2 regions of the Pseudomonas sp. B21-028 genome follow, and region 2 is predicted to be linked to the other one. Evidence: predicted binding sites of a transcription regulator. Region 2 holds the regulator's gene; the other holds the start of a gene.

Region 1 (14,555 bases), 1.2 Mb from region 2:
TCATGCTCTGGCCACTGACCCGGTAAACCTCCAGGGCCCGACTCAGGCGCTGTGGATCGTTGGGGTGAATACGCGCCGCCGATTCCGGGTCGATGACCGCCAATTGCTCGTGCAGGGCCTGCCAGCCAAGGCGCGCGGCCTCTTCTTCGATTTGCGCGCGCACTTCGGGGTCGGCCGCCGGCATGTCGGCCAGCCCATCGATCAAGGCCTTGTAATACAGCATCGTCCCGCCCACCAGCAGCGGGATATTGCCCCGCGCAGTGATGTCGGCCATGGCCTGGAGGGCATCACGGCGGAAATCCGCGGCCGAATAGGCTTCGGCCGGGTCCAGGATGTCGATCAGCCGATGGGGGAATTCCGCCAGCAGCTCTTTTGAAGGTTTGGCGGTGCCGATGTCCATGCCCCGGTAGACCAGCGCCGAATCGACGCTGATCAGCTCGCAGGGCAGGACCTTGGTCAGCTCGATGGCCAGGTCGGTCTTGCCGGCGGCCGTCGGGCCCATCAGGAAAATCGCGGGGGGCAGTTGGCTCATCAACGACCACGCAGGAACAGTTTGTCCAGGTCGTCCAGGCCCAGTTGGGTCCAGGTCGGCCGGCCGTGGTTGCATTGGCCACTGCGCTCGGTGTTTTCCATGTCCCGCAGCAAGCCGTTCATTTCCGGCAGGGCCAGTCGCCGGTTGGCACGGATCGCGCCGTGGCAGGCCATGGTGCCGAGCAATTCGTTCAGGTGTGCCTGGATGCGGTCGCTGGTGCCGTACTCCATCAGGTCCGCCAGCACGTCACTGACCAGCCGATTGGCCTCGGCCTGCTTGAGCAAGGCCGGGATCTGCCGGATCGCCAGGGTTTCCGGGCCCAGGCGTTGCAGTTCGAAGCCCAGGCGCTGGAACCAGCTCACGTGTTCTTCGGCGCAATCGGCTTCACGCTGGCTGACCGCCAGGGATTCAGGCACCAGCAACGGCTGGCCGCTCAGGCCTTCGCTGGCCATGGCGATCTTCAGGCGCTCGTACATGATCCGTTCGTGGGCCGCGTGCATATCCACCAGCACCAGGCCCTGGGCATTTTCCGAAAGGATATAGATGCCCTTGAGCTGCGCCAGGGCATAGCCCAACGGCGGGATATCGCCCTGGCCGTCGGGCAATGCCGCTGCCCCGGCTTCCGGCAAAGGCTTGAAGAACTCGCGATAGGCCGCCTGGGCTTCGGCCGCCGGCACATTCGATTGCGGGCGCGGCGTGTATTGGTACTGATAGCCGCTGCCAGCACCGTTGCCAGCATTGCTGTAGGTCGGCTGGGCCTGTGGCTGTTCGAGCAAGGCATTGGCCGCCAGACTCATCTCAGCCTGGGGCCCGAACTCGCCGGCGTCCAGCCCTGTAGCGCGAACCATGCCCGCCACCGCGGCGGGCGCCGCGAGCTGGTCTTCCGGACGCACGTCGCCCAGGGCGCGGTGCAAAGTGCCATAGAGGAAATCGTGCACCATGCGCCCATCCCGGAAGCGCACTTCATGTTTGGTCGGGTGCACGTTGACGTCCACCACCGCCGGGTCGACTTCGAAAAACAGCACGAAGGTCGGATGCCGGCCGTTGAACAACACGTCGCGATATGCCTGGCGCACCGCATGGGCCACCAGTTTGTCGCGCACCGCCCGGCCATTCACATAGAAATATTGCAAGTCCGCCTGGCTGCGGGAAAAGGTCGGCAACCCGACCCAACCCCACAGATGCAGGCCATTGCGCTCCACCTCGATGGGCAACGCCTGCTCCAGAAAGCCTGCGCCGCACACCGCGCCCACACGGCGAGCACGGGCCGCGTCGTCACGGGCCTCGTGCAGGCTGAGGATGGTCTTGCCGTTATGGCGCAGGTGGAACGCTACGTCAAAACGCGCCAGGGCCAGGCGCTTGATGACTTCCTGCAGATGATCGAACTCGGTCTTCTCGGCCTTGAGGAACTTGCGGCGGGCCGGGGTATTGAAGAACAGGTCGCGCACTTCCACCGAAGTGCCCACCGGATGGGCCGCGGGCTGGACGCGGGACGCCATTTCCCGGCCTTCGGTCTCGACCTGCCAGGCCTGCTCGGCATCCCGGGTGCGGGAGGTCAGCGTCAGGCGCGACACCGAACTGATGGAGGCCAGCGCTTCGCCACGAAACCCCAGGCTCATGACCCGCTCAAGATCTTCCAGGTCGCGGATCTTGCTGGTGGCGTGACGCGCCAGGGCCAGCGGCAGGTCGTCGGAAGAAATACCGCCACCGTCATCGCGCACCCGCAACAACTTGACGCCACCCTGCTCGACATCCACATCGATGCGCTTGGCCCCGGAGTCGAGGCTGTTCTCCAGCAACTCCTTGATGACCGACGCCGGGCGCTCCACCACCTCACCGGCGGCGATCTGGTTCGCCAGCCTTGGGCTGAGCAGTTCGATGCGCGCGTTGCTGCCGATCACTTCATCGCTCATTGCTTGGACGCCACTTCGTTGCCGGGAATGGTCAGGGTCTGACCAATCTTCAGCTCATCACTCTTGAGGTTGTTGACGCTGCGCAAGGTCGCGGGCGACACCTGGTAGCGCACGGCGATCATCGCCAGAGTTTCACCGGCGCTGACCCGATGGTCGCGAGGCCCCTGGGCGATCTTGCCGGAATCGCGCAGCCAGGCAATGTAGGTGCCCGGCGGCGGGTTCTGCTGGAAGAACTGGCGCACGCCGCTGCTGATGGAGCGGGCCAGCGCCTGCTGGTGGCTGGACGACGACAGCTTGGAGGCTTCGTTGGAGTTGGAGATGAAGCCGGTCTCCACCAGGATCGATGGGATGTCCGGGGACTTGAGCACCATGAACCCGGCCTGTTCGACGCGCCGCTTGTGCAGGGGCGTGACGCGACCAATGTTGCTCAAAACCTTCTGGCCGACGTTCAGGCTGGAGGTCAGCGAGGCGGTCATCGACAAGTCGAGCAACACCCCGGCCAGCATGCGGTCCTTGTCGTCGAGGCTGACATTGCCGGCACCGCCGATCAGGTCGGAACGGTTTTCGCTGTCGGCCAGCCAACGGGCGGTCTCGGACGTGGCGCCACGGTCGGACAGGGCAAACACCGAGGCGCCGAAGGCCGCCGCCGAAGGGGCTGCGTCGGCGTGAATGGAAACGAACAGGTCGGCACCCTTCTTGCGGGCGATCTCCGTACGGCCACGCAACGGAATGAAGTAGTCGCCGGTACGGGTCAGTTCGGCACGGAAGCCCTTCATGCCGTTGACCTGGCGCTGCAGCTCGCGGGCGATGGACAGCACCACGTCTTTTTCATGCTGGCCGCGCGAGCCGGAGGCACCCGGGTCTTCGCCGCCGTGACCGGCGTCGATCACCACAATGATGTCGCGCTTGCCGGCCGGGGTCGGTGGCAGCTTCATCGCAGGCTCGGTCGGCGTGACCGGCACCGCCGGCACCGTGGCGATTTTGGTCGGCGCCGGTGGAGGCGGCGCGGCATCGGCCGGGTTGTCGAACAGGTCCACCACCAGCCGGTTGCCGTACTGGGCATTGGGTGCCAGGGTAAAGCTTTTCGGGGTCACGGTTTTTTTCAGGTCAACCACTACCCGCAGATCGGTTGGCGTACGCTGGGCCGAACGTATCGCGGTAATCGGCGTGTTGGCGGTCGCCACGTTCAACGGCGCGCCAAGGGACGCACCATTGATGTCGATCACCAGGCGATCCGGGGCCGTCAGGGTGAACACGCTGTGCTGCACCGGGCCCGTCAGGTCGAACACCAGTCGAGTGTTATCGGGCGCCCGCCAGAGGCGAACACTGCTGACCTTTGTCTCGGCCACAGCATCGACGGCCAGTGCCGTAAGCAACAGTCCTACGACAGCAACCACCGCGCGAAAGCGCATACCAAACCCCATCATCAATTAGTTTTCCAGTGCCAATGCGGCACACCACGACTCGCCTCGCGAGCCTTGCGGCGTCAGTTTCAGCGAACGCCCGCCGTTCTGCGCGCCAATGGTAATGGTCAGGTCAGGCTTTGGCAAAAAGCCTGCACCCTTGTCGGGCCATTCGATCAGGCACAAGGCGTCTTCCTCGAAATAATCGCGAATGCCGAGGAATTCCAGTTCCTCGGGGTCTACCAATCGGTACAGGTCAAAATGGAAGGCACGAATGTCGCCGATCTCGTAGGGTTCGACCAATGTGAACGTGGGGCTTTTTACCGCGCCAACGTGTCCGAGGCCGCGAATGATGCCCCGGGACAAGGTGGTCTTCCCCGCACCAAGGTCGCCGACGAGGAAAACCAGGCCGTGGCCCGCCGTGATACGCGCGATGCGGGCACCGAATGCCGTCATGGCGTGTTCATCAGCCATGTACAGGGTTACTTCAGACAAGGTGATTGCTCCTCCAACAACTGACGAATGGCCGGAATCAGATCGGTCGCCGCCAGTCCACGGCCCGACCGACCGGCTTGCGCACCGGCGTTGGCGTGCAGCCACACCGCCAGGCACGCCGCCTCGAAGCCCGCCAGCCCCTGGGCGAGCAAGGCGCCGACCACTCCGGCCAGCACGTCCCCCAGGCCAGCGGTAGCCATGGCTGGATGGCCCTGGCTGCAAATGGCCAGGCGACCGTCCGGGCTGGCAATCAGACTGCCGGCGCCCTTGAGAATCACCGTGGCTGTATATTTTTTGCTCAATGCCTGGACAGCGGCCGGACGATCGGCCTGCACCTGGGCCGTGGAGATCTCCAGGAGCCGCGCAGCTTCGCCCGGATGCGGGGTGATCACACAGCCTTCCGGCAGGCTGACCGCACCGACACTCAGCAGGTTCAGTGCATCGGCGTCCCACACCTGTGGCAACGGCGCATTGGCCGCTGCCGACAACAGACTGCGGCCCCACGCAGCCTGGCCCAGCCCGGGCCCGACCACCAGCACACCCGCCTGTTTGAGCAAACCCATCAGTTGGTTCGCCGAATGAGTGCCTTGCACCATGACCTCCGGCAAACGGGTCAGCGCAGCGCCGACATGTTCGCCGCGGGTTGCCATGGAGACCATGCCCGCGCCGCAACGCAGGGCGCTTTCGGCGCTCATCTGGATGGCGCCGCCAAATCCACGGTCGCCGCCGATCAACAGGACATGCCCGAACGAGCCTTTATGGGAAGTAGGCGCGCGAGGCGCCAGGCGCGGCAGATTATGGGGTGAGAGCAATCGGGCGCTGACCGGTGCCGCTTCAACGATGTCAGGATCGGCGTGGAGGTCGTTGAAGACCAGCTCACCGACCCGGTCCGCAGCATCGCCGGTGAACAGGCCCAGCTTCAGGCCAATGAAGGTCACGGTCAGATCGGCGTTCACCGCCGTGCCCAACACCCGACCGGTATCGGCACACAGCCCGGAGGGGATATCCACCGCGGCGACCGGAAGACCACTGACGTTGATCGTGTCGATGGCCCGGACATAGGGCTCACGCACCTCGCCGCTCAAGCCGGTACCGAGCAATGCGTCCAGCAGCACACCGCGCAATTCCGACTCGTCCGCCCAGGGTTCTACCGGTACACCAACCGCGACGGCCTCGGCATGGGCGTTGGCGGCGTCACCGAGCAGACGGCGGGGCTCGCCCACCGTCAGGACCCGCACCGACCAACCGGCACGCCGGGCCAGGGTGGCCACCAGATAACCGTCGCCGGCGTTGTTGCCATGGCCGGCGAGCACGGTCAGTTCACTGGCATCAGGCCAGCGTCGGACGATAGCCCGCCAGGTGGCGCGAGCCGCTCGTTGCATCAATTCGAAGCCGGTGGTGCCTGCCGCAATCAGCTGTGCATCAAGGGCCCGGACCTGTGCGGCACTGTACAGTGCGTCGGGAAAATCATCTTTAGTGTGCGGCATGCGTCTTCAGGCTCCGATGTCTGGCAGAATTATACGCATCTCAGCTCCGGTTTCTCTCGCCTCATGCCTGCCATTCCCACCGATCTCCCCGCCCTCGCCCAATCCATCAAGGACTGGGGCCGCGAGCTGGGCTTCCAGCAAGTCGGCATCAGCGGACTGGACCTTGGCGAGCATGAGCAACACCTGCAGCGCTGGCTCGATGCGGGCTACCACGGCGAAATGGACTACATGGGTGCCCACGGCAGCAAGCGCTCGCACCCCGAGGAACTGGTGCCGGGCACACTGCGGGTGGTGTCCCTGCGCATGGACTACCTGCCAGGCGACACACACATGGCACAAATGCTCGGCCAACCGGAAAAAGCCTACGTCTCGCGTTATGCGTTGGGCCGCGATTACCACAAATTGATCCGTAAACGCGTGCAACAACTGGCAGAAAAAATCCAGGCGGTCATCGGCCCCTTCGGCTACCGCGCCTTCGTCGACAGCGCACCGGTCCTGGAAAAAGCCATCGCCGAACAGGCCGGCCTCGGCTGGATCGGCAAGAACACGCTGGTACTGAACCGCAAGGCCGGGAGTTATTTTTTCCTGAGCGAACTGTTCGTCGACCTGCCGCTGCCGGTGGATCCGCCCCATGCCAGCGAACACTGTGGCAAATGCACGGCGTGCCTGGACATCTGTCCGACCAAGGCTTTCATCGGCCCCTACGTACTGGACGCCCGCCGCTGCATTTCCTACCTGACCATCGAGCTGAAAAGCGCCATTCCTGAAGAGTTGCGCCCCTTGATCGGCAACCGGGTGTTCGGCTGTGATGACTGTCAGATCGTTTGTCCGTGGAACCGTTTCGCCCGGCCGTCCGGAGAAAATGACTTCAAGCCACGCCACAACCTGGACAATGCCGGGCTGGCCGAGCTGTTCCTGTGGAACGAGGAAACCTTCCTCAAGAGCACCGAAGGCTCGCCGTTGCGCCGTGCCGGCTATGAGCGCTGGCTGCGCAACCTGGCGGTAGGCCTGGGCAATGCACCGTCAACGATTCCAGTGCTTCAGGCACTGGAGGCACGCCGCGATCATCCCTCGGAGCTGGTGCGTGAGCATGTGGAATGGGCGCTACGCCAGCACGCGCAGCGTCAGACTTCGTCGTTGTAGACGAACTTCGGCATTTCCCAGTGGAAGCGGATCGCCAGGAGCCGCAGCAGGAAACCGCCGAACAAGGTGATGAGCACGGCCTGTTCACTGGGCAAGGTCAGGTAGACACACAGCAGATAACACCATGCGGCGGCAAACGAGACACTTGCATACAGCTCGCGCCGGAAGATCAGCGGAATATCGTTACAGAAGATGTCGCGCAGGATCCCGCCGAACACGCCGGTAATGACACCACTGACCGACGCCACCAACATGCCATGCCCCATTTCCAGGGCCGTCATGCAGCCGATCAGCGTGAATGCCACCAGGCCCACGGCGTCGAGTACCAGGAACATCGAGCGCAGATGACGCATCCAGCGCGCCAGGAACACCGTCAGCATGGCCGCTGCCGTGGTCAGCACCAGGTATTCCGGGTGCTTGACCCAGGTGAGCGGGTAATGCCCGAGCAATACGTCGCGCACCGAGCCGCCACCCAGCGCCGTGACGCAGGCGATCAGCACCACGCCGAACCAGTCCATGCCCCGCCGCCCGGCGGACAGGGCGCCGGTCATGGCTTCGGCGGTGATGGCGATCAGATAGAGCATCAACAACATGATGGCGGTCCTTACAGGAAGGCGCGCAGTCTAGCCAGTTCGGGCCAGCACCAAAAGAGGGCAACCGTTGGCGCTGCCAAACACAGACTTGTGGCGAGGGGATCTGTGGGAGCAAAGCTTGCTCGCGATGCAGACAACACCCTTCACTGCAGGACCGTGTCATCGTTCATCGCGGGCAAGCCTTGCTCCCACGGGTCCCACGCCACAGCACAATCAGAACTTGATGAAATGCTTGCGGTAATGCTGCAGTTCGGCAATGGACTCGCGGATGTCGTCCAGGGCCAGGTGGCTGCCGCCCTTCTGGAAGCTGTCACGCACTTCAGGCGCCCAGCGGGCAGCCAGTTCCTTGAGGGTGGAAACGTCCAGATTGCGATAGTGGAAGTAGCTTTCCAGGGATTTCATGTGGGTATAGAGGAAGCGCCGGTCCTGGCAGATGCTGTTGCCGCAGATCGGTGATTTGCCCTTCGGCACCCACTGCTCGAGGAAGGCGATGGTCTGGGCCTCGGCCTCGGCCATGCTGATCTTGCTCTCGCGTACCCGCTGGGTCAGGCCCGAGCCGCCGTGCTGGCGGGTGTTCCATTCGTCCATGCCGGCCAGGATCTCGTCGCTATGATGGATCGCGATCACCGGGCCCTCGGCCAGGGTGTTGAGGTCACTGTCGGTGACGATGGTGGCCATTTCGATGATGACGTCGGTGTCGGGGTTCAGACCGGTCATTTCCAGGTCGATCCAGATCAGGTTCTGCGGGTTTTGCATAGGAAGGGCTCCTCGGAGTAGCTGCGCAGTTTAGCCTAGGCAGACCTGCGGGCGTGCTAAACTCGCCGCCGTTTTACTCTATTCGCAGCATTTCTTCATACGGAACACCCATGGCCAAACGCCAACTCAATCGTCGTCAGAACTGGCGCATCGAAAAGATCCAGGGCGAGCGCGCCGCTCGCGCCGCCAAACGCGAGTCCAGTGCGGTGCAAGCCCTGGAAGGCGGCGACCTCGGCCCCGAACAGACCGGCCTGGTGATCGCGCACTTCGGTGTGCAGGTCGAGGTCGAGGCCCGCGAAGGCGAACTGGCCGGCCAGGTATTCCGTTGCCACTTGCGGGCGAACCTGCCGGCGTTGGTCACCGGCGACCAGGTGGTCTGGCGTGCCGGCAACCAGGGTATCGGCGTGATCGTGGCACAACTGCCGCGCCACACCGAGCTGTGTCGTCCGGACAGCCGAGGCCAGCTCAAGCCGGTGGCGGCCAACGTCGACATGATCGTCATCGTGTTCGCCCCGCTGCCCGAGCCCCACGCCAACCTGATCGACCGCTATCTGGTGGCGGCCGAACACGCCGGTATCCGCCCGTTGCTGCTGCTCAACAAGTTCGACCTGATCGATGAACAGAACGCCCCGGCGCTGAACGCCTTGCTGGCGGTCTATCGGCAACTGGGTTACCCGGTGCTGGAAGTCTCGGCCCACCACGGCAACGGCATGGAACAATTGCAACGGCAATTGGACGGGCGCATCAGCGTGTTCGTCGGCCAATCCGGTGTCGGCAAGTCTTCGTTGGTCAACAGCCTGCTGCCGGAGGTCGAAACCCGGGTCGGGCCACTGTCCGAGCTGTCCGGCCAGGGCACCCACACCACCACTACCGCGCGGTTGTTCCACTTCCCCGGTGGCGGTGAGCTGATCGACTCGCCAGGCATCCGCGAGTTCGGCCTGGGCCATGTCAGCCGGGCCGATGTGGAAGCCGGGTTCATCGAGTTCAACGACCTGATCGGCACCTGCCGCTTCCGTGACTGCAAGCACGACCGCGAACCCGGCTGCGCCTTGCTCAAGGCACTGGAAGACGGCCGCGTCCAGCAGCAACGGATGAACAGCTATCGCTCGATCATCGCCAGCTTGCCGGAAAGCAGTTATTGATTTGAAGGTGAGCCGGGCGCAATTGTGGCGAGGGAGCTTGCTCCCGCCTGTGGGAGCAAGGCTTGCCCGCGGTGAACGTTGACTCGGTCTTGCAGTTGAAGCGTGTCGCCTGCATCGCGAGCAAGCTTTGCTCCCACGAGCCCAATCACTGCGCAGGCGTTCCCGGCGGTTTCGGCGCGGCGTCGTCGAACAGGTTCAGACGCTCGCGCAGCTCATGGGCCGGCACCGGTTGCTGATCGGTCGGCAAGGCGTTCGGATCAGCCGCAGCATCAGGCGTCGCCGCCGGCGCTTCGCCCGGGGCACCCTCGCCCTGGGCCGGGTCTGGTGCCGGATCGTCGGTCTGCGAACCTTCGATGGCCTTCTGGGCCTTCTTGGTCAACACCACGATATCGATACGCCGGTTGACCGGGTTGAACGGATCCTTGCGATCGAACAACGCCGAAGAGGCATACCCGACCACTCGCGCCACCTGCTCATCCGGATAGCTGCCGGCCACCAGGGCGCGACGTGCCGCGTTGGCACGGTTGGCCGAGAGCTCCCAGTTACCGTAGTCACCCTTGCCGATGTACGGCTTGGCGTCGGTATGGCCGCTGATGCTGATCTTGTTCGGCACCGCCTTGATGGTGTCGGCCATCGCCAGCAGGATGTCCTCGAAATAAGGCTTCAGGCGTGCGCTGCCGGAATCGAACATCGGCCGGTTCTCGGCATCCGTGATCTGGATGCGCAAGCCGTTCGGTGTGATCTCGAACAGGATCTGGTCCTTGAATTTCTGCAGTTGCGGGTTCTCGTCGACCTTGTTCTGCAACTCCTGCAACAGCAATTCCAGGCGCTCGCGTTCGACCTGCTCGGCCATGCCCTCGACCTGTTCGGAATCCACCGTCACCTTGTCAGGCTGCGGCTGGGACTTGACCTCGGGGTTGAGCGTGGTGTCCGGGGCCAGGGTCGGCGAGCCGCCCAGGTCGATGATGTAGGGCGTGCCGCTTTCGGAGAAGCCGACCGGGTCCTTGAAGTAACCGGCGATGGCGATCTTCTGTTCCGGGGTCGCGGTGGACAGCAGCCACAGCACCAGGAAGAACGCCATCATCGCCGTCGCGAAGTCGGCGAAGGCGATTTTCCAGGCGCCCCCGTGATGCCCGCCGGCGATGCGCTTGACGCGCTTGATGATGATCGGCTGATTGTTCTCCATGGCTTAACGACCGCGAACCGCTTGTTCCAGCTCGGCGAAGCTTGGACGGTGCGCCGGGTACAGGACCTTGCGGCCGAACTCCACGGCCAGCGAAGGCGGCATGCCCGAGGCCGAAGCCACCAGGGAGGCCTTGATGGCCTCGTAGGTATTGAGTTCTTCCTTGGCATCATGGGCCAGGGAATGGGCCAGCGGGCCGAAGAAGCCGTAGGCGGCCAGGATACCGAAGAAGGTACCGACCAGAGCCGCGCCCACGTGCAGGCCGATGGACTTCTGGTCGCCCTCGCCCAGGGAAGCCATGGTCACCACGATACCCAGTACCGCCGCGACGATACCGAAGCCGGGCATGGCGTCGGCAATGCCGGTCACGGCGTGGGACGGATGATCGAGGTCTTCCTTGAGGCTGTACAGCTCCATGTCGAACAGGCCCTCGAGCTCATGGGGGGCCATGTTGCCGGACGACATGATGCGCAGGTAATCACAGATGAACGCCGTCATGCGGGCGTCCTTGAGCACTGCCGGATACTTGGCGAAGATCGGGCTGGCGGCGGCGTCTTCGATATCGCCCTCGATCGCCATCATGCCTTCGCGGCGGCTCTTGTTGAGGATCTCGTAGATCAGTCCCAGCACCTCGAGATAGAAGGTGTGGCTGAAGCGCGAACTGAACATGCCCAAGGACTTCTTGAGCACGTGCATCGTCATGTAGCCGGGGTTGGCCTGCAGGAATGCGCCAAGGGCCGCACCACCGATGATCATCACCTCGAAGGGTTGGATCAGAGCGGCAATCTTGCCATGGGAGAGCACGTATCCGCCGAGCACGCTCGCGAACACGACAATGATGCCGATAATTTTAGCCATAGATTGAAAGTACTTATTTAAGTCGGGTTCAAGGTCATATTCGGAAGCTGGAAAATCTCTTCTTCTCCTTATCGGCAAAACTGCGCCAGACTATAGTCAGTTCTGGCGAAAAGCCAATTTGCCACGTTGCAGCATGCGATGATCACGTCCAGCCATGGCTAACGAAACGAAGGTTCCAACCCCACGACCGACCACCCTCGAAGGCTGGGTAAAACTGCTCGAAGGCGTGCATTTGCCGGTGCCCCAGGCCAGTCATGACCTGGTCTGCAAGGCCGTTGCCGATAGCCGCCGCTCGTTGCGCGACATCGCCGAGCTCATGCAGGACAGTCCTGCCCTGGCCCTGAGCGTCATCCGCGAAGCCAACCATCATACCCATGGCAGCCTCACTGAGCCGGCGGAAAACCTCGAAGTGGCCATCAACCGCCTCGGCCTCAAGCGTACCGAGGAGTTGCTCGCCCGCCTGCCCTCGCTGCCGGAGCAGGAGATCCCCGTCACCCTGCGCCAGTTGCAGTTGATCAGCCAGCACGCCACACAACAGGCCAATGGCTTTTTTGCCAGCCGCCTGGCACGGCTGTGGCAGGACATCCACTGGGGCAGCCTGTTGTTCCTGTCACCGCTTTGGCCACTTGCCCTGACTCACCCGCGGTTGCTGGGGGAATGGGAGATGCGGGTGATCCATAGAGGTCAGTCGGCCCGCAAGGTGGAGCGCGAGTTGTTCGGCGTCGGCCTGCTGGAAATCTGTCTTGCGGTGGTGGAAGCCTGGCGTTTGCCCATCTGGGTGGGGCAAGGCTATCGCCTCCTGCTCAACGAGCGCCGTGAACTGGTGAAGGTGCTGCGCATCGCCCGGGACAGCGAACATCCGTTGCGCCAGCAGAATCGTCTGGACGACGACCCGACCCTGCGACGCTGGCTCAACCAGCCGGCCAACACCGTACTGCTGGCAAATGGCCTGGCACTTTCGGCGCATCAGGCCTGGGACTGTCCCCACAACATCCGCTGGCAATACCTCACCAGCCTGTATCTGCAGATGCCCATGGATGAGCTTCAGCAACAGTTGCACCAGCAGGCCGCCAACAGCGCCCGCCACCACGCCATGCTGGACCTCTGGCACCCGGCCGTGGCATTGCTCTGGCCTCCCGGCAGCCGTCGCGTCCAGGCCGCCAGGGCTTCTGTCGCCCAACCCAGCGCCGAAGACCTGGCCCTGTGGCGCAAACGATGCGCGGCATTGCTGGTGGAGCCGAGCCCGTTCAGCAACGCCATGCACCTGACCACCTCGGCACGGGATGCGCTGGTGGCATGCGGCATGCGCCGGGTGATGATCCTGATGGCCGACCGCGGCCAGACCAGCGTGCGCGTACACCAGATCGCCGGCCTGCCCCCCGAGGCGGCGGCCATGAGTTTCTCCATCAGCCAGAGCAAGGTGTTGCAGCGGTTGCTGGCGCAGCAGGCACAGGTTCGCCTGAACCCGGAGAACAATGCACAGTTCTCGGCATTGTTGCCACCGGGGCTGCGAGCCCAGTTCAAGGGCGAGCACATGCTGTTGCGCTCCCTGACCTGCGATGGCCGGGTGATCATGCTGGTGGCCGTGGACCAGGGCGGCGGGCCCTTCACGGATGTGACGGTGCAAGCCTTCGGCAGGACCGTGCAGTGCATCGAACGGGCCCTGCATACCTTTACCAACCGCGGTCGCTGAACTTGCTACAATCCCTTCCTTTTGCGCCCCTGGAGACCTGACATGCCTGACTTCTCTGGCTTGCCGCTGGTGATCGAGCCAAGCGATCTGCTCCCGCGTCTCGATGCCCGCGACCTGATTCTGGTAGACCTGACCAGCGCCGCGCGCTACAGCACCGGGCACATTCCCGGCGCACGCTTCGTCGATCCCAAGCGTACGCAATTGGGCCAGCCGCCAGCACCGGGATTGTTGCCGGCCAAAGCCGATCTCGAGACACTGTTCGGCGAGCTCGGGCACAACCCGGATGCGGTCTACGTGGTCTATGACGACGAAGGTGGCGGCTGGGCCGGACGCTTTATCTGGCTGCTGGACGTGATCGGCCATTCGAAGTACCACTATCTCGACGGCGGCCTGCTGGCGTGGCTGGACGAAAGCCTGCCCGTCAGCACCGATCTACCGGCCTCCGTCGGCGCCCCAGTGCAACTGACGTTGCACGACGAACCCACCGCCACCCGCGAATACCTGCAAAGCCGTCTCGGTGCCGCCGACCTGGCGATCTGGGACGCGCGCGGCCCGCTGGAGTATTCCGGCGAGAAAGTCGTGGCGGCCAGGGGCGGTCACATTCCCGGTGCGGTCAATTTCGAATGGACCGCAGGCATGGACAAGGCGCGCAGCCTGCGTATCCGCCAGGACATGCCGCAGATCCTCGAACAACTGGGCATCACGCCCGACAAAGAAATCATCACCCACTGCCAGACCCACCACCGTTCCGGCTTCACCTATCTGGTGGCCAAGGCGCTCGGTTACCCGCGAGTCAAGGGCTACGCCGGTTCCTGGGGCGAATGGGGCAACCACCCCGACACCCCGATCGAGCTTTGAAGGTTCCTAAGGACATTTAATGAAAAACCGTTTGTTCATCATCACTCAGTACCTGCTGCCCCACCACCTGCTGTCACGCTTGGCCGGCTGCATCGCCGAATGCCGCGTACGTTGGTTCAAGAATGCGTTCACCCAGTGGTTCGCCAAGCGTTATCAGGTGGACATGTCCCAGGCCCTGGTGGAAGACCTGACCGCCTACGAGCATTTCAATGCGTTCTTCACCCGCGCCTTGAAAGAAGGCGCACGGCCGCTGGATGAAACACCGGGCGCGATCCTCAGCCCTGCCGATGGCGCCGTCAGCCAGCTCGGTCCTATCGAGCACGGCCGGGTTTTCCAGGCCAAGGGCCACAGCTTCAGCGTGCTGGAACTGCTGGGTGGCGACTCGGCCAACGCAGCGCCGTTCATGGGTGGCGATTTCGCGACCATCTACCTGTCGCCCAAGGATTATCACCGCGTGCACATGCCGCTGGCCGGCACCTTGCGGGAAATGGTCTACATT
Region 2 (14,555 bases):
TTGTGCTGGGTATGGTGATTTTCTGGGTCAGTCTGGGGGATATCCTCAATCAGTATCAGCCGCTGGCCACCCAGGCCTTGCAGCTGCTACGCGACATGGCACAGGCGCGCTGAAGCATGGCCGAGAGCGAGAGTGGCCAGGACAAGACAGAAGACCCCACGGAGAAGCGCAGGCGCGAGTCCCGGGAAAAGGGTGAGATCGCACGCTCCAAGGAGCTCAATACCCTTGTGGTGATGTTGGCCGGCACTGGTGGGCTCCTCATCTATGGGGGCGGATTGGCCCTGGATCTGCTGGAAATCATGCGCCTGAATTTCTCCCTGCCGCGTGAAGTGCTGCTCAGTCCGGGCGCCATGACGCAGTACCTGCTGCACTCGGGCAAGATCGCGATCGTGGCGATGCAGCCAATCCTGATCTTCTTGCTCCTGGCAGCTTTTATCGGGCCGATCTCTCTGGGGGGATGGCTGTTCGCAGCCGGTAGCCTGGCCCCCAAGTTCAGTCGGATGAATCCGTTGGCGGGCCTCAAGCGCATGTTTTCCATCTCGGCCCTGATGGAGCTGCTCAAGGCCTTTGGGAAGTTTCTGCTGGTCTTGTCCGTGGCTTTGACGGTGTTGCAGTCGGACATTGACGATGTGCTGCGCATCGCTCATGAGCCACTGGAACAGGCCATTATCCACAGCGTGCAACTGGTGGGCTGGAGCGCCTTGTGGATGGCTTGCGGCCTGATGCTGATCGCTGCGATCGATGTGCCGATCCAGCTGTACCAAAGCAAGCAGAAGCTGATGATGACCAAGCAGGAGGTTCGTGACGAACACAAGGATCAGGAGGGCAAGCCGGAGGTCAAGCAGCGGATTCGTCAGTTGCAACGCGAAGTGTCCCAGCGACGGATGATGGCGGCGATCCCGACGGCCGATGTGGTCATCACCAACCCGACCCACTACGCCGTAGCGCTCAAGTACGACCCGGACAAAGGCAACGCTCCGGTATTGCTGGCCAAGGGCAGCGATTTCCTGGCGCTGAAGATCCGTGAGATTGCCGTGGCCAATGAAGTGATGCTGCTGGAGTCGCCGGCCCTGGCGCGATCGATCTATTACTCCACCGAGCTCGACCAGGAAATTCCGGGCGGGCTGTACCTGGCGGTGGCCCAGGTGCTGGCCTATGTCTACCAGATCCGCCAGCACCGCGCCGGCAAGGGCAAGCGCCCCGATCCGCTCAAGGATTTGCCGATTCCGCCGGATCTGCGCCGCGATCCTGAATAAATCGTGCGCCAGGTCCTGCTACTGACAAACCCTGTGGGAGCGGGCTTGCTCGCGAAGGCGTCGTGCCAGTCATGCATCTATCAACTGATACACCGCCATCGCGAGCAAGCCCGCTCCCACAGGATTCGTGTTCTGGCTTGGAGGCTTGTATTCCAAGGTCTGGCAAAAGTTGGAAGGCTTCTTGCAATACCCCGTCTGCGCCTGTATCGGGCGTCAAAAGTTTGCTTCACAGGAACGGGGTATTTTGGTGGATCGCTCTCAGTTACTCAGCACCGCGCGCAGCAACGTCGTAGACCTCAGTCGGGGCAATCTGGGCGTCCCGCTGTTGCTGATGGTCATGCTCGCCATGATGATGCTGCCGGTGCCACCGTTCCTGCTGGACGTGTTCTTCACGTTCAACATCGCCCTATCGATCGTGGTGCTGCTGGTGTGCGTATATGCCCTGCGCCCGCTGGATTTCGCCGTGTTCCCGACCATTTTGCTGGTGGCCACGCTGTTGCGCCTGGCGCTGAACGTGGCGTCTACCCGCGTGGTCATGCTCCACGGTCAGGAAGGTCATGCCGCCGCCGGTAAGGTGATCCAGGCCTTCGGTGAGGTGGTGATCGGCGGTAACTACGTGGTCGGTATCGTGGTCTTCGCCATCCTGATGATCATCAACTTCGTGGTGGTCACCAAGGGTGCCGGGCGTATTTCCGAAGTGAGCGCGCGTTTCACCCTCGACGCCATGCCCGGCAAGCAGATGGCGATCGACGCCGATCTCAACGCCGGCCTGATCGATCAGAGCCAGGCCAAGCTCCGTCGTCTGGAAGTGGCCCAGGAGGCCGAGTTCTACGGCTCCATGGACGGTGCGAGCAAGTTCGTGCGCGGTGACGCCATCGCCGGCCTGTTGATCCTGTTCATCAACCTGATCGGCGGCATGGCTGTCGGTATCTTCCAGCATCAGATGAGTTTCGGTGATGCAGGCAAGGTTTACGCCTTGCTGACCATCGGTGACGGTTTGGTGGCGCAATTGCCATCACTGTTGTTATCCACAGCGGCGGCGATCATGGTGACCCGTGCTTCGGGCTCCGAAGACATGGGCAAGCAGATCAGCCGGCAGATGTTCGCATCGCCCAAGGCCCTGGCCGTGGCCGCCGGGCTGATGGCGGTGATGGGTCTGGTCCCGGGCATGCCGCACATTTCCTTCCTGAGCATGGCGGCCGTGGCGGCAGGCGGCGCCTATCTGTTCTGGAAGAAGCAGAACGTGCAGAAAGTCCAGGCATTGCAAGAGGTCAAGCGCCAGCAGGAACTGCTGCCATCGCCGGCCCGTGCCCTGGAGACCAAGGAGCTGGGCTGGGACGATGTGACCCCGATCGACATGATCGGCCTGGAAGTCGGCTATCGCCTGATTCCACTGGTGGATCGCAACCAGGGCGGCCAACTGCTGGCGCGGATCAAGGGGGTGCGCAAGAAGCTGTCCCAGGACCTGGGCTTCCTGATGCCCACCGTGCATATCCGCGACAACCTCGACCTGGCGCCCAGCGCCTATCGCCTGACGCTGATGGGGGTGATCCTGGCCGAAGCCGAGATCTACCCGGACCGCGAACTGGCGATCAATCCAGGTCAGGTCTATGGTTCGCTCAATGGCATTACCGCCAAGGACCCGGCTTTTGGTCTGGAGGCGGTGTGGATTGAAATCAGTCAGCGGGCCCAGGCCCAGTCCCTCGGTTACACCGTGGTGGACGCCAGTACGGTAGTTGCGACGCATTTGAACCAGATTTTGTACAAACACTCCAGCGAACTGATCGGCCACGAAGAAGTCCAGCAATTGCTGCAGGTGCTGGCCAAGGGGTCGCCGAAACTGGCCGAAGAACTGGTGCCGGGCGTGGTTTCGTTGTCGCAGTTGCTCAAGATCTTGCAGGCGCTGCTGGCCGAACAGGTGCCGGTACGCGACATCCGCAGTATTGCCGAAGCCATCGCCAACAACGCTTCCAAGAGTCAAGATACCGCCGCCATGGTGGCCGCGGTGCGGGTCGGCGTATCCCGTGCAATCGTCCAAAGCATTGTAGGCACTGAGTCGGAGCTGCCTGTGATCACGCTGGAGCCAAGGTTGGAACAGATATTGCTCAATAGTCTTCAGAAGGCAGGGCAAGGCTCGGAAGAGGGTGTTCTGCTGGAGCCAAGCATGGCCGAGAAGCTGCAACGTTCGTTGATCGAGGCAGCCCAGCGGCAAGAGATGCAAGGCCAACCGGTGATCCTGCTGGTGGCGGGTCCGATTCGTGCGATGCTCTCGCGATTCGGTCGCCTCGCGGTCCCGGGGCTGCATGTGCTGGCGTACCAGGAAATACCGGACAACAAGCAAGTGACCATTGTTGCGACAGTAGGGCCCAACGGCTGAGGTAGTGGGTTATGCAAGTGAAGCGTTTTTTCGCCGCCGATATGCGTCAGGCCATGAAACTGGTTCGTGACGAGCTGGGCGCCGAAGCAGCCATCATCGGCAACCGCCGGATCGCCGGTGGTGTCGAGTTGACGGCGGCTCTGGACTACAAGCTGTCTGCGCTGGCCCCGCGGGTTCCGAACATGGAACTTGAGGATGAGCTGCGCAAGACCCAATCGCGCATCGCCAGCGCCCAGGCCGAGTTGAGCCTGCGCAGCAGCGAAGGCGAGGCCGCGCCGGGCACCAATCGTCAATTGTTTGCCGGTCAGCCGTTGACCGCGGGCCTGCCACTGACCGCTGCCGAACCGCTGATCGAGCCGACCCCGGTTGAGCCGCGTCGTCCGGCGCCGGCGCCTGCCGCACCGGCTCCCGGTGTCGATCCGCGTGCGCTGGACTCGATGCGTTTCGAACTCAACAGCTTGCGCGAACTGATGGAAGTCCAGCTCGGCTCGCTGGCCTGGAACCAACTGCAAGGCAGCCGTCCGGCCCAGGCCAACCTGTGGCGCCGCCTGCAACGCATTGGCCTGTCCGGCCCGCTGGCCCGCGACCTGCTGGCGCTGATCAATGATATTCACGAGCCTCGCCAGGCCTGGCGCATGCTGCTGGCGCATCTGGCGCGGATGATCGCCACGCCGGAAGTCGAGCCGCTGGAAGAGGGCGGGGTGATTGCCATGGTCGGCCCGGCCGGCATGGGCAAGACCACCACCCTGGCCAAGCTCGCCGCCCGTTATGTGCTCAAGTACGGTGCCCAGAGCATTGCCCTGGTCAGCATGGACAGCTTCCGTATCGGCGCCCAGGAGCAACTCAAGACCCTGGGCCGGATTCTCAACGTGTCGGTGACCCATGTGGATCCGGGCCAATCCCTGGCCCAGGCGCTGGAGCCCCTGCTGCGCAAGCGCGTCGTACTGATCGATACCGCGGGCCTGCAAGCCAGCGATCCGGCCCTGCGCATGCAGCTTGAAAGCCTGGCCGGGCGCGGCATCAAGTCAAAAAATTATCTCGTGTTGGCAACCACCAGCCAGAAACAGGTTCTAACCGCCGCCTACCACAGCTACAAACGCTGCGGATTGGCCGGTTGCATCCTGACCAAGCTGGACGAAACGGCAAGCCTGGGCGAGGTATTGAGCCTGGCGATCGGTCACGATCTGCCGGTGGCGTACCTGACCGATGGGCCGCGGATCCCGGATGATTTGCATCTGCCGCGTCGCCACCAACTGGTCAGCCGTGCCGTGAGTGTGCAAATGCAGGACGAACCCAGCGAAGAAGCCATGGCTGACATGTTCGCTGATATCTACCACAGCCCGACCAAGCAGGTTGGCTGAGGTAATCATGAATATTTTTTGTACCTACATCGATGGTCTGCCAGGCAATGTTCCGTATGTGAACGCGCAGCCAGTAATGTGGCCTCCGTCTAAGTAAGACAGGTAAAGAACGAACATGGGCAGCATGCATCCCGTACAGGTGATCGCGGTGACCGGCGGCAAAGGTGGCGTCGGCAAGACTAACGTGTCAGTGAACTTGTCCCTGGCTCTGGCAGAGCTTGGCCGACGGGTCATGCTGCTGGACGCCGACCTGGGCCTGGCAAACGTCGACGTGCTGCTGGGGCTCACACCCAAACGCACGCTGGCGGACGTGATCGAAGGCCGCTGCGAACTGCGCGACGTGTTGTTGCAGGGGCCGGGCGGGATTCGCATCGTGCCGGCCGCCTCCGGCACCCAGAGCATGGTTCATCTGACCCCGGCCCAGCACGCCGGCCTGATCCAGGCATTCAGCGACATCGGCGACAACCTCGATGTGCTGGTGATCGACACGGCGGCGGGCATCGGTGATTCGGTCGTCAGCTTCGTGCGCGCCGCCCAGGAAGTGCTGCTGGTGGTCTGCGACGAGCCTACCTCCATCACCGACGCCTACGCCCTGATCAAGCTATTGAACCGCGATTACGGCATGAACCGCTTCCGCGTCCTGGCCAACATGGCCCAGAGCCCGCAGGAAGGGCGCAACCTGTTCGCCAAGTTGACCAAGGTCACCGATCGCTTCCTGGACGTTGCCCTGCAGTACGTTGGCGCCGTGCCGTACGACGAAAGCGTACGCAAGGCGGTCCAGAAGCAACGTGCCGTCTATGAAGCCTTTCCCCGTTCCAAATGCGCGCTGGCGTTCAAGGCAATCGCCCAGAAGGTCGATACCTGGCCACTGCCGGCCAACCCACGCGGGCACCTGGAATTTTTCGTCGAGCGTCTCGTGCAACAAACAGCAGGGCCCGTGTTATGACAGCCAGCGGTTACAACCACCTCTACAAGAAATCGGCACGGGACGCCCAATACGAGTTGATCGAGCGATACGCGCCCCTGGTCAAGCGCATCGCCTATCACTTGCTGGCGCGGTTGCCGGCCAGTGTCCAGGTCGAAGACCTGATCCAGGCAGGCATGATTGGCCTGCTCGAAGTGGCTAACAAATACGACGCGAGCAAGGGCGCCAGTTTCGAGACCTACGCCGGCATTCGCATTCGCGGCGCGATGCTCGACGAAGTCCGCAAGGGCGATTGGGCGCCCCGTTCGGTACACCGCAATACCCGCATGGTCAGTGACGCCATTCGCGCTATTGAAGCGAAAACCGGACGAGACGCTAAAGATCACGAAGTTGCGGCCGAACTCCAGTTGAGTCTCGATGATTATTACGGGATTTTGAACGATACCTTGGGCAGCCGTCTGTTCAGTTTCGACGACCTGTTGCAGGACGGCGATCATGAAGGGCTGCATGAGGATGGCGCGAGTACGCACATGGAGCCTGCGCGTGACCTGGAAGACGAACGTTTCCAGAGCGCGCTGGCCGATGCGATTGCCAATTTGCCGGAGCGTGAGCGACTGGTCTTGGCGCTGTACTACGACGAAGAGCTGAACCTCAAGGAAATCGGTGAGGTCCTGGGGGTCAGCGAATCGCGGGTCAGTCAGTTACACAGCCAGTGCGCCGCCCGTTTGCGGGGGCGTTTGGGGGAGTGGCGAGCGCGCTGACAGTCGGTGCGGGGAGGTTGCTGACAGGGTTTGCGTGGCACGTGTTGCGCAGTCTCGATCCGTTGCGTCCCGCACCGTTGTCGAATGCTGTACCGGATTGATTGAAATGGCGCGTTCAGGTGCTGTACGCGTTTAAGACTGCTTGGAGGTCGAATTGGACAAGAACATGAAAATCCTCATCGTTGATGACTTTTCAACGATGCGGCGGATCATAAAAAACCTGTTGCGTGACCTTGGGTTCACCAACACGGTCGAGGCCGACGATGGCACCACTGCCATCCCGGTTCTCAACAGCGGGAGCATCGACTTTCTGGTGACTGACTGGAACATGCCTGGCATGACCGGTATCGACTTGCTGCGCCATGTGCGCGCCGATGAAAAACTCAAGCACCTGCCGGTGCTGATGGTCACCGCCGAAGCCAAGCGCGAGCAGATCATCGAAGCGGCCCAAGCCGGTGTGAACGGCTATGTGGTCAAACCCTTCACGGCCCAGGCGTTGAAAGAAAAGATCGAAAAGATCTTCGAACGCATCGGTTAACGGCGCCACGGGGGAGCTATGGAGAATAATGAAGCTTCAATGGGCGATTTCGAATCGACCCTGAAAAAACATGCCCGCGAACTGGTCGACAGCCTTGAAAAAGGTCGTTTCGGCGATGCTGTCCAGATGATCCACGAGCTCAATCAGACCCGGGATCGTGGCCTGTACCAGGAAGTCGGCAAGCTCACCCGTGAGTTGCACAGCGCGATCGTCAACTTCCAGATCGATCCGAACATGCCCCAGGCCGAAGAGGTCTCGCAGATCACTGACGCGACCGAGCGGCTGTCCTACGTGGTCAAGCTGACCGAGGCTGCCGCCAACCGCACCATGGACCTGGTGGAAAGTGCCACGCCGCTGGTCAATGGCCTTGGCGATGAAGCCCAGGCCTTGAGCGTCGACTGGGGCCGTTTCATGCGTCGTGAAGTCGGCGCGGAAGAGTTCCGGGACCTGGCGCGTCGGGTCGACGGTTTTCTGACACGCAGCAGCGCCGATAACCGCTCTGTCGCGAGCAACCTCAACGATATTCTGCTGGCCCAGGACTATCAGGACCTGACCGGCCAGGTGATCAAGCGCGTCACCCAATTGGTCACCGAAGTCGAAAGCAATCTGCTCAAACTGGTGTTGATGGCCAGCCAGGTCGATCGCTTTGCGGGCATCGAACACGACCGTGAAGCGATACTTGCTGAAAAAGATCCACAAAAACATCTCTCTCAGGGTGAAGGTCCGCAAATTCATGCCGATAAAAGAGAAGACGTTATGTCCGGTCAGGACGATGTGGACGATTTGCTGTCCAGCCTTGGATTTTAGCCCTGTTTTAGGAGCACCCCATTAATGAGCTTCGGCGCCGATGAAGAGATCCTTCAGGATTTCCTGGTTGAGGCCGGCGAGATTCTAGAGCAACTGTCCGAGCAATTGGTCGAGCTGGAAAGCCGACCGGATGATGCGGATTTGCTCAATGCAATCTTTCGCGGTTTCCACACTGTAAAAGGAGGCGCCGGCTTCCTTCAGCTCAACGAGCTGGTGGAGTGCTGCCACATTGCCGAGAACGTGTTCGACATCCTGCGCAAGGGTGAGCGTCGCGTGGATTCGGAATTGATGGACGTGGTGCTCGAAGCGCTGGATGCGGTCAACAGCATGTTCAACGAGGTGCGTGACCGTTCGCCGATCACCGCCGCCACCCCTGAGTTGCTCGCCGCGCTGTCGCGCCTGGCCGAGCCGCAATCGGCTGACGAAGCCGCTCCAGTCGAGACCACGGTTGAAGAACCCGTTGCCGAGGAGCCGGTCGCCGAGGAATCGGGCGATATTACCGATAACGAATTCGAACAGCTGCTGGACTCCCTGAGTGCCGTCAAGGCCGAAGCTCAGGCCCAGGCCCAGGCTCCGGTAGCTGCCGCGCCCGCCGATGCCGGCGCGGCCAGCGATGAAATCACCGATGCGGAGTTCGAGTCACTGCTCGATCAACTGCACGGCAAGGGCCAGTTCGCCGTCGATGCGGTTGTCCCGCCACCAGCCCCTGCCGCGCCGAAAGCCGCGGGCGACAGCTCCGACATCACCGACGATGAATTCGAAGCCTTGCTCGATCAGCTGCACGGCAAGGGTACTTTTGCCGTTGACGCCCTGGAGTCGGCCATTGCCTCCACGCCTGCTCCGGGCAAGCCTGCCGCCGCAGCGGCCGGTAGCGACCTGATCACCGATCAGGAATTCGAATCGCTGCTCGACGATCTGCACGGCAAAGGCAAGTTCAGCGAAGTCGGCACGGCCTCTGTCGCGCCAGCTGCCGCACCGGCCGCCAAGGCCGCGCCAAAACCCGCCGCCAAGGCACCGGAACCCAAGGCCGAGACACCGGCCCCGGCACCCAAGCCTGCTGCAGCGGCCGCTGCGCCTGCGCCTGCCCGTACACCTGCGGCGGCGTCATCTGCGCCGACGGAAAAACCGACCAGTGAAGCCGAAACCACCGTTCGGGTCGACACTGCGCGCCTGGACGAGATCATGAACATGGTCGGCGAACTGGTGCTGGTGCGTAACCGTCTGGTACGCCTGGGCCTCAACAGCCAGGACGAAGCCATGTCCAAGGCCGTGTCGAACCTCGACGTGGTCACGGCCGATCTGCAGACCGCGGTCATGAAGACCCGGATGCAGCCGATCAAGAAAGTCTTCGGACGCTTCCCGCGCCTGGTACGTGACCTGGCTCGTCAGCTCAAGAAAGAAATCAACCTGGAACTGGTGGGTGAAGATACCGACCTCGACAAGAACCTCGTCGAGGCCCTGGCCGACCCGCTGGTCCACTTGGTGCGCAACGCGGTCGACCATGGCATCGAGTCGCCGGAAGAACGCGAAGCCGCGGGCAAGGTCCGTAGCGGCAAGGTGATCCTGGCCGCCGAGCAGGAGGGCGACCATATCCTGCTGTCGATCTCCGACGACGGCAAAGGCATGGACCCGGAAGTGTTGCGTGCCATCGCCGTCAAGCGCGGTGTGATGGACAAGGACGCTGCCGACCGCCTGAGCGATACCGAGTGCTACAACCTGATCTTCGCTCCCGGCTTCTCGACCAAAACCGAGATTTCCGACGTGTCGGGTCGTGGCGTGGGCATGGACGTGGTGAAAACCAAGATTTCCCAGCTCAACGGCTCGATCAACATCCACTCGGTCAAGGGCTCGGGCTCGAAGATCCTCATCAAGGTCCCGCTGACCCTGGCGATCATGCCGACCTTGATGGTGATGCTGGGCAACCAGGCGTTCGCTTTCCCACTGGTCAACGTCAACGAGATCTTCCACCTCGACCTGTCGCGTACCAACGTGGTGGACGGCCAGGAAGTGGTGATCGTGCGGGACAAGGCACTGCCATTGTTCTACCTCAAGCGCTGGTTGGTCAGCTCCGCGGCGCATGTGGAGCAGGGCGAGGGCCACGTGGTGATCCTTTCGGTAGGTACCCAGCGGATCGGCTTCGTTGTCGACCAGCTCGTGGGCCAGGAAGAAGTGGTCATCAAGCCATTGGGCAAAATGCTCCAGGGCACCCCGGGCATGTCCGGCGCCACCATCACCGGCGACGGCCGCATCGCGCTGATCCTCGATGTACCGAGCATGCTCAAGCGTTACGCCGCGCGGCGTATTTGATTCTGGAGGGGCGCGGCCCAGTGCCGTGCCTCGTCTAACGGAGTGTTTATGGTAGTTAAAGTCCTGGTGGTGGACGATTCGGGGTTCTTCCGCCGCCGCGTCTCGGAAATTCTCTCGGCGGACACGACGATTCAGGTCGTCGGTACCGCGACCAATGGCAAAGAGGCAATCGATCAGGCCCTGGCACTCAAGCCGGACGTGATCACCATGGACTATGAGATGCCAATGATGGATGGCATCACGGCGGTGCGGCATATCATGCAGCGCTGCCCGACCCCGGTATTGATGTTCTCGTCCCTGACCCACGAAGGTGCCCGTGTCACCCTCGACGCGCTGGATGCCGGGGCGGTGGATTTCCTGCCGAAGAACTTCGAGGACATCTCGCGCAACCCCGACAAGGTTCGGCAGTTGCTGTGCGAGAAGGTCCACAGCATTTCCCGCAGCAACCGCCGTGTGAGTGCCTACACACCACCGGCCCCCGCGCCCGTGGCTGCACCGAGTCCCGCGCCGTCGTCGGGCAGCTTCAATCCGCCCCCGGTACGCAGTGCCCCGGCCCCTGCGCCCACACGTCCGACTCCGGCCAGTGCGTCGTCGCCGGCACCTAAGCGCAAGGCCTACAAGCTGGTTGCCATCGGCACGTCCACGGGCGGTCCGGTGGCGCTGCAACGGGTCCTGACCCAGTTGCCGGCCAACTTCCCAGCCCCCATCGTGTTGATCCAGCACATGCCCGCGGCCTTCACCAAGGCGTTCGCCGAGCGCCTGGACAAGCTGTGCAATATCAGCGTCAAGGAAGCCGAGGACGGCGATATCCTGCGGCCGGGCCTGGCACTGCTGGCTCCGGGTGGCAAGCAGATGATGGTCGACGGTCGCGGCGCGGTGAAAATCCTGCCGGGCGACGAGCGCCTTAACTACAAGCCCTGTGTGGACATTACTTTCGGTTCCGCAGCCAAATCCTACGGTGACAAAGTTCTGGCGGTGGTGCTGACCGGTATGGGCGCCGACGGTCGCGAAGGCGCCCGTCTGCTCAAGCAGGGCGGCAGTGCTATCTGGGCCCAGGACGAAGCCAGTTGCGTGATCTATGGCATGCCGATGGCGATTGTCAAAGCGGACCTGGCCGATGCGGTGTACGGGCTGGACGACATCGGTAAATACCTGGTCGAGGCGTGTCTGTAATGGATGTCCTCAGCCTGATCGGCATCATCATGGCGTTCGTCGCCATCATTGGTGGCAACTATCTGGAAGGCGGTCATCTCGGCGCCCTGGCCAATGGCCCAGCGGCGCTGATCGTGCTCGGTGGCACCATCGGCGCCGCGCTGTTGCAATCGCCCATGAGTGCTTTCAAGCGTGCCATGCAGGTGCTGGTCTGGATTCTGTTTCCACCACGGGTCGACCTGGCCGGCGGCATCGACCGTGTCGTGAACTGGAGCCTGACTGCCCGCAAGGAAGGCCTGCTCGGCCTGGAAGGCGTGGCCGATGCCGAACCTGACAACTACTCGCGAAAAGGCCTGCAATTGCTGGTGGACGGCGCCGAGCCGGAAGCCATCCGCAGCATCCTGGAAGTGGATTTCTACACCCAGGAAAGCCGCGATATCGAAGCGGCCAAGGTTTTCGAAAGCATGGGCGGTTATGCGCCTACCATCGGCATCATCGGTGCGGTGATGGGCCTGATCCACGTGATGGGCAACCTGGCTGACCCCTCGCAATTGGGTAGCGGCATCGCCGTGGCGTTCGTGGCCACTATCTATGGCGTGGCCAGCGCCAACCTGGTGTTGTTGCCAATTGCCGCCAAACTCAAGTCTATTGCCTTGCGCCAGTCGCGTTATCGCGAAATGTTGCTGGAAGGAATCCTGTCGATCGCCGAAGGTGAAAATCCGCGCTCCATTGAATTGAAGCTCCAGGGCTTCATGGATTAATGGGAGTAATGGACCATGGCGCGTCGCCGGAATCATGAAGAGCACGTCAATCATGAACGTTGGTTGGTGTCCTACGCCGACTTCATCACATTGCTGTTCGCCTTTTTCGTGGTCATGTATTCGATCTCCTCGGTCAACGAGGGCAAATACAAGGTCATCTCCGAGGCGTTGATCGGCGTCTTTACCGACTCGGACCGCGCCCTCAAGCCAATTCCCATTGGCGACGAGCGGCCCAAGACGACCACGCCGGCCAAGCCGCTGGTCCGTGACGCCGAGCAGGTCGATGCCGGCATTGCCGGTGGCAGCGACCCGTTGAAAAGCATCGCCGACGACATCAGCGCGGCATTCGGCGACCTGATCAGCTCCAACCAGATGACCGTGCGCGGCAACGAGTTGTGGGTGGAGATCGAACTCAACTCCAGCCTGTTGTTCGGTAGCGGCGACGCCATGCCCAGCGACATGGCGTTCAACATCATCGACAAGGTGGCGGCGATCCTGAAGCCGTTCGATAACCCGATCCATGTGGAGGGGTTCACGGATGACCAGCCGATTCGCACCGCGCAGTATCCAACCAACTGGGAATTGTCTTCGGCCCGTTCCGCGAGCATCGTGCGCATGCTTGCGATGCAGGGTGTGAACCCCGGCCGCCTGGCGTCGGTGGGGTATGGCGAGTTCCAGCCGGTGGCCAACAACGCCACCGTCGAAGGTCGGGCGAAAAATCGGCGCGTGGTATTGGTGGTGTCGCGCAACCTTGATGTACGCCGCAGCCTGACCGGTACCGGCACGGCCAACGCAAAGCCGGACGCTGCATTGAAGCGGGCTGGCACACAAACTGCACCGACCCCGGTCAAGACACCGGGAAGACAGAGTGCCGTCAATTCTCCGTCACCCGCTTTATAACCGAGCTATTTCTCGGTCGAGCCTGTTTCGGCCGGGAGGAACGATCTGAATGAGAGTCTGGGCAGTTGCCAATCAAAAAGGTGGGGTGGGTAAAACCACCTCTTCCATCGCTTTAGCCGGATTACTGGCCGAGGCGGGCAAGCGTGTGGTCATCGTCGACCTGGACCCCCATGGCTCGATGACCAGCTATTTTGGCTACGATCCCGATAGCCTGGAGCACAGCAACTACGACTTGTTCCTGCACCGGGGCAATGTGCCTGAGGGACTGCCAGGACAATTGTTGCTGTCCACCAGCGACGAGCGGATTTCGCTGTTGCCGTCGAGCACCGCGCTGGCCACCCTGGAGCGGCAGTCGCCGGGGCAGGGCGGCTTGGGCCTGGTGATCGCCAAGAGTCTGGCGCAGCTGTGGCAGGATTTCGATTACGCGATCATCGACAGTCCGCCGCTGCTGGGTTTGCTGATGGTCAATGCCTTGGCGGCCAGCCAGCAACTGGTGATCCCGGTGCAGACCGAGCACCTGGCAGTCAAGGGGCTGGAGCGGATGGTCAACACCCTGGCGATGGTCAACCGCTCACGCAAACAGTCGCTGCCGTTCAGCATCGTGCCGACCTTGTTCGACCGTCGTACCCAGGCGTCCATGGGAACCTTGCGCGTATTGCGGGACATGTACCCGGATGAAATCTGGCAGGGCTACATCCCGGTCGACACGCGCTTGCGCGATGCCAGCCGCGCCGGTGTGACCCCTTCCCAGTTCGATGGCAAGAGCCGTGGCGTGCTGGCCTACCGGGCCTTGCTCAAACACCTGCTGGCCCAGCAACTTGTTCCTCAGCAGGTGGCCTGATTGAACGCCTCTAAACGCTCTGCAGGCTCAAGTCTGATGGCACTCATGCCGATAACGTTCATATGCGGTGCACTGTTTTCATGAACCGCCCGATCAAGACAACCTCGCGTCCGCAAATGGCCTTGCAGTCCTACCTGGATGGGCTGTTGCAGGAAGCGACCGAAGAATTTCCACCGGAACCGAGCGTGCCCGAGGCTTTGCCCGCGCCCGTCGAAGCCGAAGGTGTGCTGGATGAGTTTCAGGCGGCCGTGCTCGAGGAGCAGGCCCGTGATGCACGCAAGTCAGTGGTTGTCGCAGCGGTGGAGGCACCGTTCGCCAGGCCACCGGTGAAAGTCATGGAGGCGCCTGCGCCGGTGCTCGCGGCGGTTTCCACCGTTGCACCGTTGTTGCAGGGCCTGGTGACGCCAGTGGTGGAAGTCCATCTGCCGCCGAGCAACACGCCGCCGCCGGTAGAAACTGACGACCGCCCGGCCTGGGCCGCGGAGCCGTTCGAGTGTCTGTTGTTCGATGTGGCCGGGTTGACCCTGGCGGTGCCGCTGGTATGCCTGGGGTCGATTTACTCCCTGGCC

What was found. Region 2 encodes FliA, which starts transcription of late flagellar genes. Its sites were predicted from a motif close to CTAAAGTTTNNNNNNNNNNNGCCGNTAA; they were not measured.
Region 1: the regulator FliA is predicted to act here: its motif matches at 11,574-11,601, upstream of motA (flagellar motor stator protein MotA).

Annotation. Positions count from the first base shown of each region.
Region 1 covers NZ_CP087184.1:600,338-614,892, reverse strand. The annotation lists gene miaA (tRNA (adenosine(37)-N6)-dimethylallyltransferase MiaA) at 1-532, opposite strand, end outside; gene mutL (DNA mismatch repair endonuclease MutL) at 532-2,445, opposite strand; gene LOY35_RS02700 (N-acetylmuramoyl-L-alanine amidase) at 2,442-3,872, opposite strand; gene tsaE (tRNA (adenosine(37)-N6)-threonylcarbamoyltransferase complex ATPase subunit type 1 TsaE) at 3,876-4,343, opposite strand; gene LOY35_RS02690 (NAD(P)H-hydrate dehydratase) at 4,331-5,830, opposite strand; gene queG (tRNA epoxyqueuosine(34) reductase QueG) at 5,894-6,973, shown strand; gene LOY35_RS02680 (trimeric intracellular cation channel family protein) at 6,955-7,569, opposite strand; gene orn (oligoribonuclease) at 7,780-8,322, opposite strand; gene rsgA (small ribosomal subunit biogenesis GTPase RsgA) at 8,433-9,464, shown strand; gene motB (flagellar motor protein MotB) at 9,610-10,650, opposite strand; gene motA (flagellar motor stator protein MotA) at 10,654-11,505, opposite strand; gene LOY35_RS02655 (HDOD domain-containing protein) at 11,660-13,198, shown strand; gene LOY35_RS02650 (rhodanese-like domain-containing protein) at 13,241-14,056, shown strand; gene asd (archaetidylserine decarboxylase) at 14,076-14,555, shown strand, end outside.
Region 2 covers NZ_CP087184.1:1,786,670-1,801,224, forward strand. The annotation lists gene fliR (flagellar biosynthetic protein FliR) at 1-113, shown strand, start outside; gene flhB (flagellar biosynthesis protein FlhB) at 117-1,256, shown strand; gene flhA (flagellar biosynthesis protein FlhA) at 1,504-3,633, shown strand; gene flhF (flagellar biosynthesis protein FlhF) at 3,645-4,994, shown strand; gene fleN (flagellar synthesis regulator FleN) at 5,110-5,940, shown strand; gene fliA (RNA polymerase sigma factor FliA) at 5,937-6,680, shown strand; gene LOY35_RS08165 (chemotaxis response regulator CheY) at 6,847-7,218, shown strand; gene LOY35_RS08170 (protein phosphatase CheZ) at 7,237-8,025, shown strand; gene LOY35_RS08175 (chemotaxis protein CheA) at 8,050-10,332, shown strand; gene LOY35_RS08180 (chemotaxis response regulator protein-glutamate methylesterase) at 10,381-11,505, shown strand; gene LOY35_RS08185 (flagellar motor protein) at 11,505-12,245, shown strand; gene motD (flagellar motor protein MotD) at 12,261-13,145, shown strand; gene LOY35_RS08195 (ParA family protein) at 13,195-13,986, shown strand; gene LOY35_RS08200 (CheW domain-containing protein) at 14,067-14,555, shown strand, end outside.